DNA from 3 places in the Simiduia curdlanivorans genome. Region 1 is predicted to be linked to each of the others. Evidence: predicted binding sites of a transcription regulator. Region 1 holds the regulator's gene; each other region holds the start of a gene.
The links. The regulator FNR, encoded in region 1, switches genes on or off when oxygen is low (the NO sensors DNR and NnrR bind a similar motif). The targets are predictions, from matches to a motif close to TTGATNNNNATCAA.
Positions count from the first base shown of each region.

Region 2: a site for FNR is predicted at 2,173-2,186, ahead of QWY82_RS09565 (GbsR/MarR family transcriptional regulator). Genes of this name have one in related genera too.
Region 3: a site for FNR is predicted at 2,406-2,419, ahead of QWY82_RS07460 (hemerythrin domain-containing protein). Genes of this name have one in related genera too.

Region 1 covers NZ_JAUFQG010000004.1:2,888,121-2,892,816, reverse strand. Annotated here, with positions in the region: gene aptA (omega-aminotransferase AptA) at 1-1,021, shown strand, start outside; gene QWY82_RS12770 (CoA-acylating methylmalonate-semialdehyde dehydrogenase) at 1,070-2,560, shown strand; gene fnr (fumarate/nitrate reduction transcriptional regulator Fnr) at 2,677-3,411, shown strand; gene QWY82_RS12760 (DUF4202 domain-containing protein) at 3,421-4,008, shown strand; gene QWY82_RS12755 (SirB2 family protein) at 4,012-4,389, shown strand; gene rdgC (recombination-associated protein RdgC) at 4,404-4,696, shown strand, end outside.
Region 2 covers NZ_JAUFQG010000004.1:2,131,225-2,135,920, reverse strand. Annotated here, with positions in the region: gene QWY82_RS09575 (cytochrome d ubiquinol oxidase subunit II) at 1-181, opposite strand, end outside; gene QWY82_RS09570 (cytochrome ubiquinol oxidase subunit I) at 178-1,554, opposite strand; gene QWY82_RS09565 (GbsR/MarR family transcriptional regulator) at 1,580-2,122, opposite strand; gene QWY82_RS09560 (dipeptidase) at 2,446-3,531, shown strand; gene QWY82_RS09555 (M3 family metallopeptidase) at 3,722-4,696, shown strand, end outside.
Region 3 covers NZ_JAUFQG010000004.1:1,655,376-1,660,071, reverse strand. Annotated here, with positions in the region: gene feoB (ferrous iron transport protein B) at 1-791, shown strand, start outside; gene QWY82_RS07470 (hypothetical protein) at 962-1,408, shown strand; gene QWY82_RS07465 (hypothetical protein) at 1,427-1,855, shown strand; gene QWY82_RS07460 (hemerythrin domain-containing protein) at 1,942-2,403, opposite strand; gene QWY82_RS07455 (rhodanese-like domain-containing protein) at 2,518-2,871, opposite strand; gene QWY82_RS07450 (YgaP family membrane protein) at 2,934-3,122, opposite strand; gene QWY82_RS07445 (efflux RND transporter permease subunit) at 3,228-4,696, shown strand, end outside.

The sequences.
Region 1 (4,696 bases):
GCCGGCCGGCTTAGATTATGTGTTTTTTACCGGCTCCGGCTCAGAAAGTGCCGACACCTCGCTAAAAATGGCTAGGGCCTACTGGCGCAAAAAAGGCATGCCCGGCAAAACCCGCCTCATCGGCCGCGCCAAGGGTTACCACGGTGTCAATTACGGCGGCATTAGCGTCGGCGGCATCGGCGCCAATCGCGCCTTGTTCGGCGATCTCATTGCCAGCGATCACCTGCCGCACACGTTGTTAAAGGATCAGCCCTTCCAAAAAGGCATGCCCAAACAGGGCGCCGAGCTGGCCGATGATTTACTCGAGATAATCGCATTGCACGACGCTTCCAATATTGCGGCAGTGATTGTCGAGCCATTTGCCGGCTCAGCCGGGGTCATTATTCCGCCCATTGGCTACTTACAGCGGCTGAGAGAGATTTGCGACCAACACAATATCCTGCTTATTTTCGACGAAGTGATTACCGCCTTTGGGCGCTGTGGTGCCATGACCGGCGCCGAGGCTTTTAGCGTCACGCCCGATATACTTAATATCGCCAAGCAAATGACTAACGGCGCAGTGCCCATGGGCGCTGTGGTCGCTAAGGCCGAGATCTACCAAACCTTCATGGAGGCCGGTGGCCCTGAGTACCTTTTAGAGTTCCCGCACGGCTACACCTATTCGGCCCACCCCCTAGCCTGCGCCGCGGGCATCGCCGCGCTCGACCTGTTAGTTAAGGATCAATTGGTCGACCGGGTTGCGAGCCTCGCGCCCTACTTCGAAACCCAACTACACCAACTGCAAGGCAAGCCCCATGTGGCCGGCATTCGAAACTACGGCTTTGCCGGCGCACTGACCTTGGCGCCTTACCCAGGCGAACCGGCCAAACGACCTTATGAAGTCGCTATGAAGATGTGGGATAAAGGCTTTTACGTGCGCTACGGTGGCGACACCCTTCAGCTCGGCCTGCCTTTTATCACCGAAAAGCAGGAAATCGACACCTTAATCAGCGCCCTGTCCGATAGCCTTAGCGAAAAATAAGCCGCTGTCGACACACTCATTGAATTCACGTTAAGGAACAGAAAAATCATGACTAGCATCGGACACATCATTAACGGCGAAGCCGTAAGCGGCGGCACCCGCCGGCAGGCCATTTACAACCCAGCCACGGGTAGCTCGAGCTACGACGTGGAGCTGGCCGACAAGGCCACAGTAGAGCTCGCCATTCAAGCCGCACAGGAGGCCTTTCCCGCGTGGCGCAATACCCCGCCGCTAAAACGCGCGCGCGTGATGTACAAATTTAAAGAGCTACTCGAGGCCCATGCCGATGAAATTTGCGCGCTGATAACCGCCGAGCACGGCAAGGTACTAAACGATGCACTGGGTGAATTGCAGCGCGGTATCGAGAATGTCGAGTACGCCACAGCGGCGCCAGAATTGTTAAAAGGCGAACACAGCAAAAACGCCGGCCCCGCCATTGATTCGTGGAGCGAATTCCAACCCTTAGGTGTTGTGGCGGCCATTACGCCCTTTAACTTCCCCGCCATGGTGCCGCTCTGGATGTGGCCCATGGCCGTTGTTTGCGGCAATACCGTAGTACTTAAACCGTCCGAGCGCGACCCCAGTTCGGTCAAACGCATCGTCGAGTTAGCACAAGAAGCCGGTCTACCCAAGGGCGTGCTCAACCTCGTTAACGGCGATAAAGAATCTGTCGATACCCTACTCACCGACCCTCGTATCCAAGCCGTGAGCTTTGTTGGCTCGACTCCCATCGCCGAATACGTTTACAGCGAAGGCACGCGGCACGGCAAGCGTGTTCAAGCCTTAGGCGGCGCAAAGAACCACGCCATCGTCATGCCCGATGCCGACATGGATAATGTCATCAGCTCGCTCATAGGCGCTGCCTACGGCTCCTGTGGCGAGCGCTGCATGGCAATCTCTGTCGCCGTTGCCGTCGGCGACGCCTGCGCCGACCAGCTAGTGAATGGGCTTAAAGCCGCTATGGCGAATATTAAAACCGGTGTCGGCAGCGACAATAGTAACGATATGGGGCCGTTGATCACCGGCGCGCACCGCAACAAGGTACAAGGCTATGTGGATGCTGGCGTTGCCGCAGGCGCTGAACTGGTTGTGGATGGCCGCGGCCTGACGGTACCAGGCCACGAGCATGGCTACTTTTTGGGCCCCTGCTTATTCGACAAAGTCAGCACCGAGATGAGCATTTACACGGACGAAATTTTCGGCCCGGTGCTCTGCGTGGTAAGAGCCAAGTCGATGCAAGAAGCCATGGATATCATTAATGCCCACGAGTACGGCAATGGCACCTGTATTTTTACTCGCGACGGCGAAGCGGCGCGCTACTTCAGTGACCATATTCAAGTTGGCATGGTGGGCATTAACATCCCCTTGCCGGTACCTATGGCATTCCACAGCTTCGGTGGCTGGAAACGTTCGTTATTTGGCGACCTGAGCGCCTATGGCCCGGATGCCGTGCGCTTTTACACCCGCCGTAAAACCATTACCCAGCGCTGGCCCGCCGGCGGCCTGAGGGAGTCTGCCCAATTCAGCTTCCCCAGCTAACGCGGCCTAGCACTGTAAAAATTGAAAGAGCTAACAACTTACCCTTTGTGGGTATCGAAATGAACAGGTCGCCGTTATAATCAGGGGCGACCTATTTCTTACCTTGGCTCACCGCGATGTCTTCAGCACAACATGCCACTTGCCCACACAACAATGCCGTAACCTGCGGTGATTGTCGGTTAAGCTCCATTTGCTTACCGATAAGCGTGCACATTGATGATATTGAAAAGATTGACAGCATCGTCAAGCGCGGGCGCCCGCTGCAAAAAGGCGATTATCTGTTTCGTGCCGGCGACGTATTTTCGTCTGTATACGCGGTGCGATCTGGCAGCATTAAATCACTCACACTCAGCGATACCGGCGAAGAACAAATAACCGGCTTCTTTTTGCCCGGTGAAGTCATGGGCTTGGATGGTATAGGCCATAGCAAGCACACGAATTCCGCCATTGCATTGGAAACCAGCGCCGTGTGCGAAATCCCTTTCACGCAAATGACCGAGCTCAGCCTTAAGTTACCCTCGTTACAGAACCATTTTTTTCAGCTAATGAGCCGAGAGATTACCCACGAGCAACAACTGGTGACACTGCTCAGCAAAAATACCGCCGAAGAGCGGGTCGCATCGCTATTGCTAAGCATTTCCTCGCGCCATCAACGTCGTCAACTGTCCGGCACTCGCTTTCGTCTATCTATGTCGCGTGCCGATATCGGTAGCTTCCTTGGCCTAACTGTTGAAACAGTAAGCCGCGTTTTTAGCCGTTTACAAAAGCTCGGCGTCATTGAGGTCGATAAAAAAGAGATTGACGTGAAAGATCTCGATCTCTTGAAGGCCAGCGCCTCTTCCAGCCACTGAGCACTTACATTGAACCCTGAAGTATTAGCTAGTGTCCTAGCCGACATTGATCAGCGCAATAGCAAAGATCCTCAACAAGTTGAGCACCATTCGAAAACCTTAGGTGCTGCGCAGTTGTATGGCGTGCGCATGAATGAACGCCTAGCGGCCTTTTGCCATAGCCCGTCGTTTGCGCTGATTATCGCGACGCGGGCGCAACACATCGAACGCTGGCACCTAGCCCGCAGCGCTTACCCCATGGATCGGCCGGGCTACCACCGCTGGCGCACCGACCTTGCCAAACACCATGCCCAAGTCACGGCAAAAATTTTGTCAGAGCACAAGCTCGAGGCGAGCTTGATTGATGAGGTCTCCTCTCTGCTAAAAAAAGAGAACCTAAAATCCAACCCCAACACCCAGATACTTGAAGATGTCGCCTGCCTGGTGTTTCTCGAATTTTACTTAGCAGATTTTGCCAGCAAACATGACGAAGAAAAGCTGATCAGTATCATCCAAAAAACCTGGCGAAAGATGTCGGAATCAGGCCATCAAGCAGCCTTAACCATCACTTTCGACCCCCAGATAGAAACTCTCATAAAAAAAGCGCTTAAGGTTTAACCCATGCTTATGTTAAAACACCTGCACGCAACCTTTGCGTTATTGTCACTTATCGGCTTTATACTCCGAGGCATTTGGTTGCTGAAGGGCTCTCCCCTATTTCAAGCAAAGCTAACCAAAATATTGCCCCACGTTAACGATACCCTGCTACTCGGGTCTGCGGTCGCGCTACTCCTAACCTATCACTGGAACCCGCTTCAGCACCCTTGGATTTTGGCAAAAATCACAGCCCTCTTGATTTACATCGGGCTTGGTTTGCTTGCCTTTAAATTTGCCAAAACGCGACCTTCGCAACTGACCAGCTGGCTCGCCGCACTTTGTACCATTTGTTACATTTTTGGTGTCGCCATCACTAAATCCCCTACTTTGAATTTGATGTAACCGGAACAGTCACCATGTGGTTTAAAAATTTACAAATCTATCGTATTAACGATGGATTCAGCCTCGATTTGTCTACACTCTCTAAAACACTTGAGGAACAGGCGTTTACCCCCTGCTCGCAACAAGAATTGTTCAAATTGGGCTGGGTACCACCCTTAGGTAAATTCAGCGAAGAACTCACCTTGGTCGCGCAACAGGCTGCACTGGTCACCCTCAGGAAAGAAGAAAAAGTGATTCCAGCGGCCGTGATCAGGGAGATGGTTGAGGAAAAGGCGGGGCAAATAGAGGCTGCGGAAGAACGCCGCGT
Region 2 (4,696 bases), 760 kb from region 1:
TTTCATTGGCATCCCAAAATGGGCCAATGGAGGCGATCATTTGGTTGCGCTGCTCAAGGTTTTCCATGGGCAGTAAAATACCAACGCCAAGATCGTAACCATCCAGTACGGCATAAATAAGCACAGTTAAACCCAGCAATCCTAAAAAAATATAGGCCAAGGTATCAGCGGATAAATTCATTGCGCGACCTCCACGAGTGCGGGGTTTTGTTCCATTTCCTGCAAGCTGTGGGTTTCGAACTCTTCAACTTGCACCGATTTTTTTGCCATGTAAAAAATGGTGTGTAAATAGGCCCACATTAATAGCGCGTACACCAATATATAGAGGCTTAACGACAAGGCGACGTTAGCTGCCGGCTGTAGGGTTACGGCATCGGCGGTTTTAAGTAATCCACTCACTAACCACGGCTGACGGCCCATTTCTGTCACATACCAACCGGCCAAGGTTGCCACCCAGCCGGAAAAGGTCAGGGCAAACAAGCCTTGTAAAAACCACTTGGGAAATTGTTTTTTCCGCACTAGGTAATACACGCCTAGCCATGCAGTAGCTAACATCAACACGCCCACTGCCACCATAATGCGGAAACCAAAAAATAGCGGCTTTACTGGTGGGTGTTCTGAAAATTCATTCAAGCCCTTAATTTCCCCTTGGCTGTCGTGGGTGAGAATCAGGCTCGCCAGTGAAGGGATGCCTAACTCAAATTTATTGGAGCGGCTGTCTTCATCGGGCCAGGCAAACAACAGCAGCGGTACCGCTTTTTCAGTTTCCCACACCCCTTCCATGGCGGCTATTTTTTGTGGCTGATGCTCAAGGGTATTAAGCCCGTGTAAATCGCCCACCAACATTTGCAAAGGCGCCACGATAGCGGCCAATACCAACGCCGTTTTCAACGCCAGCTTAGGTGCTTTTTTGGTATCGCCTTTAAGCAATCGATAGGCCGAAATTCCGGCGACGAAAAAACTGGCGGTTAAAAACGATGCCAGTAGCACATGGGTTAAGCGGTAAGGCATAGACGGGTTAAAAATAATCGCCAACCAACTCTCCGGCATGGCGACGCCGTTTTCCATCACAAAGCCCGCGGGCGTTTGCATCCAGGAATTCAGTGCAATAATCCAAAAGGCCGACATGCTGGTGCCGAAGGCTACAAGAAAGGTCGCCAGCGTGTGCATCCAAACCGGCACGCGATTAATGCCGAATAACATGATGCCTAAAAAAGTCGCCTCTAGAAAAAACGCTGTAAGCACTTCGTAACCCAACAAAGGCCCGGCAATATTACCCACACGCTCCATGAACAAGGGCCAGTTAGTGCCAAACTGGAAGCTCATGGTAATGCCGGTAACAACGCCTATGGCGAAGGTGAGCGCGAAAATTTTTACCCAGAAGCGGTAGACGCGCATCCACACCGGGTGGTTTGTGCGTTGAAATTGCAGTTTGAAATAAAACAGTAACCAGGCCAGCGCGATGGTGATGGACGGGAACAAGATGTGAAAACTGATATTGAGCGCAAACTGCATGCGCGACAACATGAGGGTTGAATCTACTACTTCTTGCATGGCTACCTCTGCAACGTTAACGCGTTCAACGGGATTTATTGAGCAGCTTGTCTTTCATCTCCAATACCTTGCCAACACCGGCGCCGAGTTTTAACAGCGCCATTAAATGTTCGGGGTTCATGCGCTGTACATCGTCCATCCAATGGGTGAACAGCTCGAGCAAATCGTGAATTTCCTGCATTTTTGTACCGGCATAATCGACTTGCTGGCCATCGCGCTGCATTAACTGCGCACGCAATACACTCAGGGTTGGGTCCACTTCGCGCTTGCGCCGCTCGCTTAGCACCTGCTGAGCCATGTCCCACAAGCTGCCATTGGGACAGTAGTAATCTTTGCGATCACCAGGTTCTCTGTGTACGCGAATCAGCCGCCAACTTTGCAGCTCTTTCGCCGCCATACTGACGTTGCCGCGCGAGATGCCCAGCTGATCGCTAATCTCATCGGCACTTAAGGGCTGTTCGGTAAAGACGATGGCGGCCAGCACTTGGCCGACCGAGCGGTTAAAGCCCCAGCGACTGGCCATTTCGCCAAAGTGCAGCACCACGTCGCGCATTTGTGGGTCATTCATAGGCATTAACTTCTAAAGTTTCAATAATTTCTGAAAGTTTAGAAGCTTATATGATGTGAATCAAGCACTGGTTTAACAAACTGTGCTGAGCCGAATGAAGCTCAAGCGAGAACACTTGAGCCAAGCGCCCGTTCAAGGCTATGGTGCGTTCAGCGCCAGCGCCGAGCGGCGCCGATAAAAGCAATAATCGCATCGACGCCGCCCAACCGAGGACCGACACAGTGCTAAAAATACTCAAAATTTCCCTAGCCACGCTTATCCTGCTCGTCCTTGCGGCAGCAGTCCTACTGCGTCTTTTTGGCCCAGAATTGGCGGAAAGGCGCATGAATCAAGTTAAGCACGCCCCCGCACAAGGGATATCCGACGCCACCAAAGCCTTGCACGCATCGCTTTTTATCGCCGATTTACACGCCGACTCCTTGCTTTGGCACAGAGACCTTTTGATCAGAAGCGATTACGGTCAGGTGGACTTCCCACGTATGCAGGAGGGCAATGTGGCACTGCAAATGTTTACCACCGTGACCAAGTCACCGGCAGGCCTGAATTACCATGAAAATAGCGCCCACAGCCGCGACAACATTACCCTGCTGGCGCTAATACAGGGCTGGCCCATGAACACCTGGGGCAGCCTGACCGCCCGCGCACTGCACCAGAGCGACCGATTACACAAATTCGCCGAGCGAGCGCCCGACACAGTGCGCATCATAAAGAATCAGGCCGATTTAGCGGCACTGCAGGCCGATCGCGCTGCGGCCACAAAAACTAAACCCATGGGTGCGATTTTGGGCACCGAGGGCTCGCACGCACTGGACGGCGAGCTCGCCAATATTGAGCGGCTGTATCAAGCCGGCTTTCGGATGATGAGTTTGCAGCATTTTTTCGACAACCAATTAGGCGGCTCCCTGCACGGCGTCAGTCATGCGGGCTTAACCGAATTTGGCCGCGCCGCGGTGCAAGAAATGACCCGCCTCGGCATCATGATCGACGTGGCCCACTCGTCTGAACAGGTAGTGCGCGATGTGCTCGCACTGAACACCCAGGCGCTAATCGTGAGCCACACAGGAATCTATAGCCACTGCCCGAATGAGCGCAATATTCCCGACACCCTGATGCAAAGTATCGCCGCAAAGGGCGGCCTGATTGGCATCGGCTTTTGGCGCGGCGCCGTGTGTGACGACTCGCCCAAGGGCGTTGCTAACGCCATTCAAGCCGCCGTTAACCTTGTCGGCGAAGACGCGGTGGCACTGGGTTCAGACTACGATGGCTCGGTCACCACCGGCTTCGACAGCAGTCAACTGCTAGAGTTGACCCAGGCGCTGGTCGACCTCGGCATGAGCGAAAGCACCATCGCCAAGGTCATGGGCGGCAATCAAGCGCGCTTTTTTGCCAAACATTTGCCCAGTTTGTGATCTATTCGACCAGTAGAGGCCTGCGGCCGGTGAAACGAATGCGGTTTGTGCGCTACCAGTCGTCTGTTAATAGGCTCTACTGGCTCGGCTATTTAGATAGAGACTCAGCCATTGGTAGGCATAGCACCCATAGGCAGACACAAGCTTTACCTAAAACCAATAAGACATAAATAGAAAGAGGACTCCAACCATGCTTTCCCGATCACCTCTCGTCATGGCTATTACCCTGGCCCTGCTCAGCACCGCTTGCAGCAACGACGACGCCAAACAGGCAGAACAGACAATGACGAAGCCTGAGACCACCGCGTCTGCGGCCGAAACTCAAACCAGCAACCCGTTTTTCGCAGAGAGTAATTTATATTTCAAATTGCCTCCCTTCGATAAAATCAAAGATAGCGATTACGCACCGGCATTCGAACGCGGCATGGCCGATCAGTTAGCCGAAATGGATGCCATCGCCAACAACCCAGAAGCGCCTAGCTTTGAAAACACTTTCGTGGCGATGGAAAAAACTGGCGACATTTTAACCCGCGTCGCCAATGTATTTTTCGCCATGACCTCGGCCAACACCAACGATACTTTGGAAGCCATCCGCAGCGACATGGCGCCAAAATTATCGGCGCACCAAGATGCCATTCTGTTGAACGAGAAATTGTTTCAGCGGGTAAAAGCCATTTACCAACAGCGCGCTGACTTAAACCTCGATCCAGAATCCCTGCGTTTAGTTGAAATTTACTACCGTGACTTCGTGCGCGCCGGTGCCAACCTCAGCGCCGAGGATAAAGAAAAACTCAAAGCCTTTAACGCGGAATTGGCAAGCCTGCAAACTCAGTTCAGCCAAAACGTATTAAAAGAGGTGAACGCCTCGGCTATCGTGGTGGAATCAAAAGACGAACTTGCAGGCTTATCGGACAACGTCATTGCCGGTGCAGCGGAAGAAGCTAAAGCCCGTGGCATGGAAGGTAAATATGTTATTGCCTTGCAAAACACCAGCGGTCAACCCACCTTATCGTCGCTGACTAACCGCGACCTACGCGAGCGTATTCATACAGCATCATTGGCTCGCGGCAGCCATGGCGGCGAATTCGATAACCGCGCCGTGCTTGCCAACGTGGCAAAACTGCGCGCCCAACGCGCTCAGCTTTTGGGCTACGCCAATCACGCG
Region 3 (4,696 bases), 1.2 Mb from region 1:
GCCCGGTGTGGCGCAATGTTTTCACCCAAGCCGGGCACCGGTTGCACAGCTTCATGCTGCGCGCCGGCAAGCGCATTATGCTGGTGGTAATCGTATTGTCCTGCTTGGGGGCGGTCAAAACCGATGGCAGCTGGGGCGCACCCGGCAGCTCGGATTCCGCACTCGCGTGGATAGGCAAAAAATTAACCCCGGCCCTCACCCCCATGGGTATAGGCGAAGATAACTGGCAGGCAACCCTCGGTTTATTCAGCGGCCTGTTTGCTAAAGAAGTCATGGTGGGCACCATCCAAACGCTTTACACCCGGGAAGACGCCGATGTAAACGCCGATGCCGAGGTTCCCATGCCCGATTTCATCGGCGACCTAGGCGCCGCATTCACCAGCGTGGCCGACAACACCAAAGCCATGTTTGGTTTAGAGCCAGTGCCAGATGCCGACGCGGACGTACCGCTGATTGCCGATAACCCTATCGGTAACCTCTTCCCGTCTGCCTGGGCCGCCTTCTGCTTCCTTGCCTTCGTGCTCTTGTACGCGCCCTGCGTTGCCACTCTTGGCGCCATGCAGCGGGAAGCGGGCTCGGGCTGGTTGCGCTTCTCACTGATTTGGAGCTTGATGCTGTCCTACTGGATCGCCAGTAATTTATGGCAGCTCAGTTTAATCCTGCAGCAACCGCTCTACTCCAGCCTCTGGTTTATTGGCTCAACGCTGGTACTAGCGCTGGTGTATTGGCTAATTGTGAAACGAGTTAGAGAAAAACACCTAGGTGAAATCAACGTTATTAATATTGCTTAACCTGCGGTTTTGCAAAAAAATACCTGCATATGCAGGTATTTTTTTTGCAGAAAATTGCTGACAATAGCTTCGCTCTCATCGGTCCAAAACTTTTAGCAACACACTTTTGCCCTGTTTTGCACTATGATGCAGCCCATTATTTTAACGCCACGCTACAAAGGATATTGGCTATGTGGAAAGCCCTTCTTGGTATCGCACTATGCCTTGCCATCAACATTCAAGCTCAGGCTGAACCGAGTGAATTTGTCTATCAAGACCAAGGTCGCGGCAGCGCAAAAGAAAAAACAATGCGCAAACTTTACGATATCATCCCTAACTCGAGTCAAAGTGCAGCGAACGCAAGGCTGGTAATTCTGCGCACTATGCAAAGTATCAAAGGCCCAGCATGTCTACTCGAAGAGGAAGGCGAGGGTTTTATAACCTGCCGTTGGGACTATAAGGGCCACGCGATATTTCACCGCGTTGAATACAATGACCAAGCCGTACAAATCAAATACGGTGGTGGTATTAATGCCTACGCATGCGAAAAATTGGTCGGTTATTTTTGCTACAAAATTCATCGAAACTATTTTAAGTATGGCGCCAACTTTCGCAAAGATCTGAGCCGAGCTCTGTAAATTACCAAGGAAGAAACCATGAAAAACTATTGCGCAATCCTTGTTGCCGTCGTAGCACTGTTTAGCTTATGCCAAAAAGCCTTGGCCCACACTTTGTACCAAGATCCCATCAAGATTCAAGCTTATGTGACCGATCCGGCCGCAGCAATAAAAAAAGGCATGCAACAATATGATTGGCTCGTAGAGTCAGAAGATGCCAGCGGCTTAATCGCAAAGCTTGTTTATAAAGACTACGAACTGCGGGTTGCTATCAGCTACAGCGCGACTCAGATCGACGTAGCATCACTGTCGGAAAAGCGCATCAACTGCGTGGTCGCGAAACGTGAAAAGTGTGAGATTGAACAGGCCTATATCGACCGCTGGCGTTCGAATTTACGCCGTGGCATAACCAAAGCCATTCACGACCTCGCCATTGCCGACGCTTACACTAAATTAGCAGCACAATAATCGGAATTTATAACGCGCGCCGCAGCGAAAGGCCTTTTCTGACGGGGCGGCGCGCAGCTCCAAGCCCGCTCATATCGGCGATTGAACTACATAACCAAATATAAATCGTCCGCCTGCGCAAGATTATCGTACAGCTCTGCGAGCAAGGTTTTAATTTCTACCTCAGTGCAATCGTCATCGATACCTGGATACACAATCCGCTCTTCGCGGTTGTTATGACAAGCAAGAATAGATTGTAGTTTTTTTGCTTCCGGCGCGTGGACAGGAAAATCATACTGCGCCATAAGCGCGAGCAGTAGCCTAATTTGCTGGTGCTCTGCCACCATGCCCACCGTAGGCCCTACGTCGACCCAGCCAGTCTTCTGCTCAAACAGCGGAAATAACAACTGCTCTTCCCACGCCATATGACGCTCTAGCCCAAATCGAAAAGCCGCAAACAGCGCCCGACTGTGATCGACATCATCGGCGTAGTAAGCGGCTTCCAACAAGCAATCTAAACGATCGTGGTCGCGTACAAAGAAATCGGTAACCGCCAAGCAACGGGACACACTTGCCTCCAATCAACGAATAAAATCGATCTTGAAGTCTACGCGATCTTAGCAGCCATAGCCCAACCACTACCCCTAAAGGAATGGCAGTACCACCCATGCGTCACGCTAATGCTAGCTACCGAGACTAAAACACACCTGATCAACAGCGCAGGTTATCGCGCTAACTTGCTGGTAGCCCATGCGTACCAGCTGCTCAGCCGCGAGGGCGGCGCGGCCGCCAGTGGCGCAATGTATGTAGATGGGTTGCTCCGCACACGAACACAGCTCGCCCATCTTCATTTCCAAGACCCCGCGCGGCACATTGATTGCGCCAGCAACACTTTTCAGTGCGGCTTCCGCCGGCTCTCGCACATCCAAGAGCAAGCCCTGGTTAGCAGCGATTTCAATTTTAGCCTGTGCCGCGGTAATACAGCGCACCTTAGTACGCGCCTCAGCAACGAGCGCTGGAACCGTTAATAGTGACATTGACCTTTCTCCTTATGTTCAACGACTTTCTAAAGTAAATGCAGCACCCATGCTGCTCACAACTAAGCCGGCAGCCCTAACTTCTTCAATAACGTCATCATGGGGCACCAGCGGGTAAAGGCCGATTGCAGCAGATTAGCACCTACAAAGGCGGTCAACGCCAACCACCAAGGGTTAACCCCGACAGCAAGCGCTACACTCACAAGCACAACAACGCCGGCAATAAGCCGTAAAGCTTCATTAATGGTCATAACATAGCCTCCTATTCAAGCTAAAATCATAATATATTAGACATTGCTTAATTAGCAACATCTGATTTAAACTTAAACATCGCTCACTCACGCTAGACACCGCCTATGAATAACTGGATCGATAACACTGTTCACGCGACCCTAAAAGGTGGCCTGCCGCTGTTCATCTTCATCATTTCGCTGCTTGCGGGTGTGCTCGCCCTGCAATTCACTGCGCGCGAAGAAGAGCCACAGATAGTGGTGCCCATGGTCGATGTGCTGGTGCAAGCCCCTGGCTTAGCGGCACAGCAAGTAGAAAAGCAGGTCACCACGCCGCTGGAAAAATTACTCGCCCAAATACCCGGTGTTGAACACGTCTACTCGCGCTCCATGACTGGTCGAGCCGCCGTTACGCTGCGCTTTTATGTGGGTGAAGACCGCGAAGACGCCATTCTCAACACCTACAACAAGTTATTCTCGAACCAAAATAAAATACCGGGCGTGGTCGAACAGTGGCTGGTGCGGCCGGTTGAGGTCGACGATGTGCCCATCATGGTGCTGGCGCTGTGGAGCGATAAGCCCGAGCGCTACACAGATTTCGAATTGCGCCGGTTCGCCGAAGAATTATCTACCTCCCTACAAGCGATTCCCCAAACCAGTGAAGTGAATGTGGTGGGTGGCAGGCCGCGCACTGTGACGGTGTACATAGACCCGGAAAGCTTGAGCGCGCGCAAAACCACCACCGCCGATATCGTTGCCGCACTGCAAGTGTCTAACCTGTTGCAATCGGGCGGCTATTGGGCGTTTAACAATCAAGCCATCGAAATGGAAAGCGGCGACTTTATTCGCAGCCTCGAGGAACTTAAACAACTGGTCGTCAATGTGATTGACGGCGTGCCGGTGTACTTACAAGAAGTTGCGCACATTAACGACGGCCCGGCCGAGCCCAGTTACTACACCTGGATAGATTTCGCACCCGGCCACCCCGCCTTTAAAGCGGCAAACGACGGCTACCCCATGGTGAGCTTATCCATTGCCAAGCAGCGCGGCTCCAACGCCGTTTCTGTTGCCGCTGCCGTACACGAATTAATGGCCGACGTCAGCGCCAAACTTTTGCCACCGGAAATACATCTCGAGGTGCTGCGCGACTACGGCCAGACCGCCGACGAAAAAGTCAACAACCTCACCAGCAGCCTCGGCTTCGCCATATTCACGGTGGTGATTTTTATCGGTGTCTTCCTCGGTTGGCGCCAGGCCTTGGTGGTCGGTTTAGCGGTGCCTATTTGCTATGGTGCCACACTCGGTTTAGACATGGCCTTTGGCTACACCATTAACCGCGTTACCCTGTTTGCGCTGATTTTATCGCTTGGCTTACTGGTCGACGACCCTATCACGGGGGTCGATAATATTTCGCGCTTTTTAAAAGACGGCAAAGGCGATAAAAGCGATCGTATCGTTGCCGCCATCGGTGAAATTAAAGTACCGCTGGTGATGTCCACTGTCAGTATTGTACTTGCCTTCGTACCGCTGGCATTTATCACCGGGATGATGGGGCCTTACATGGCACCCATGGCATTTAATGTGCCGGTTTCTGT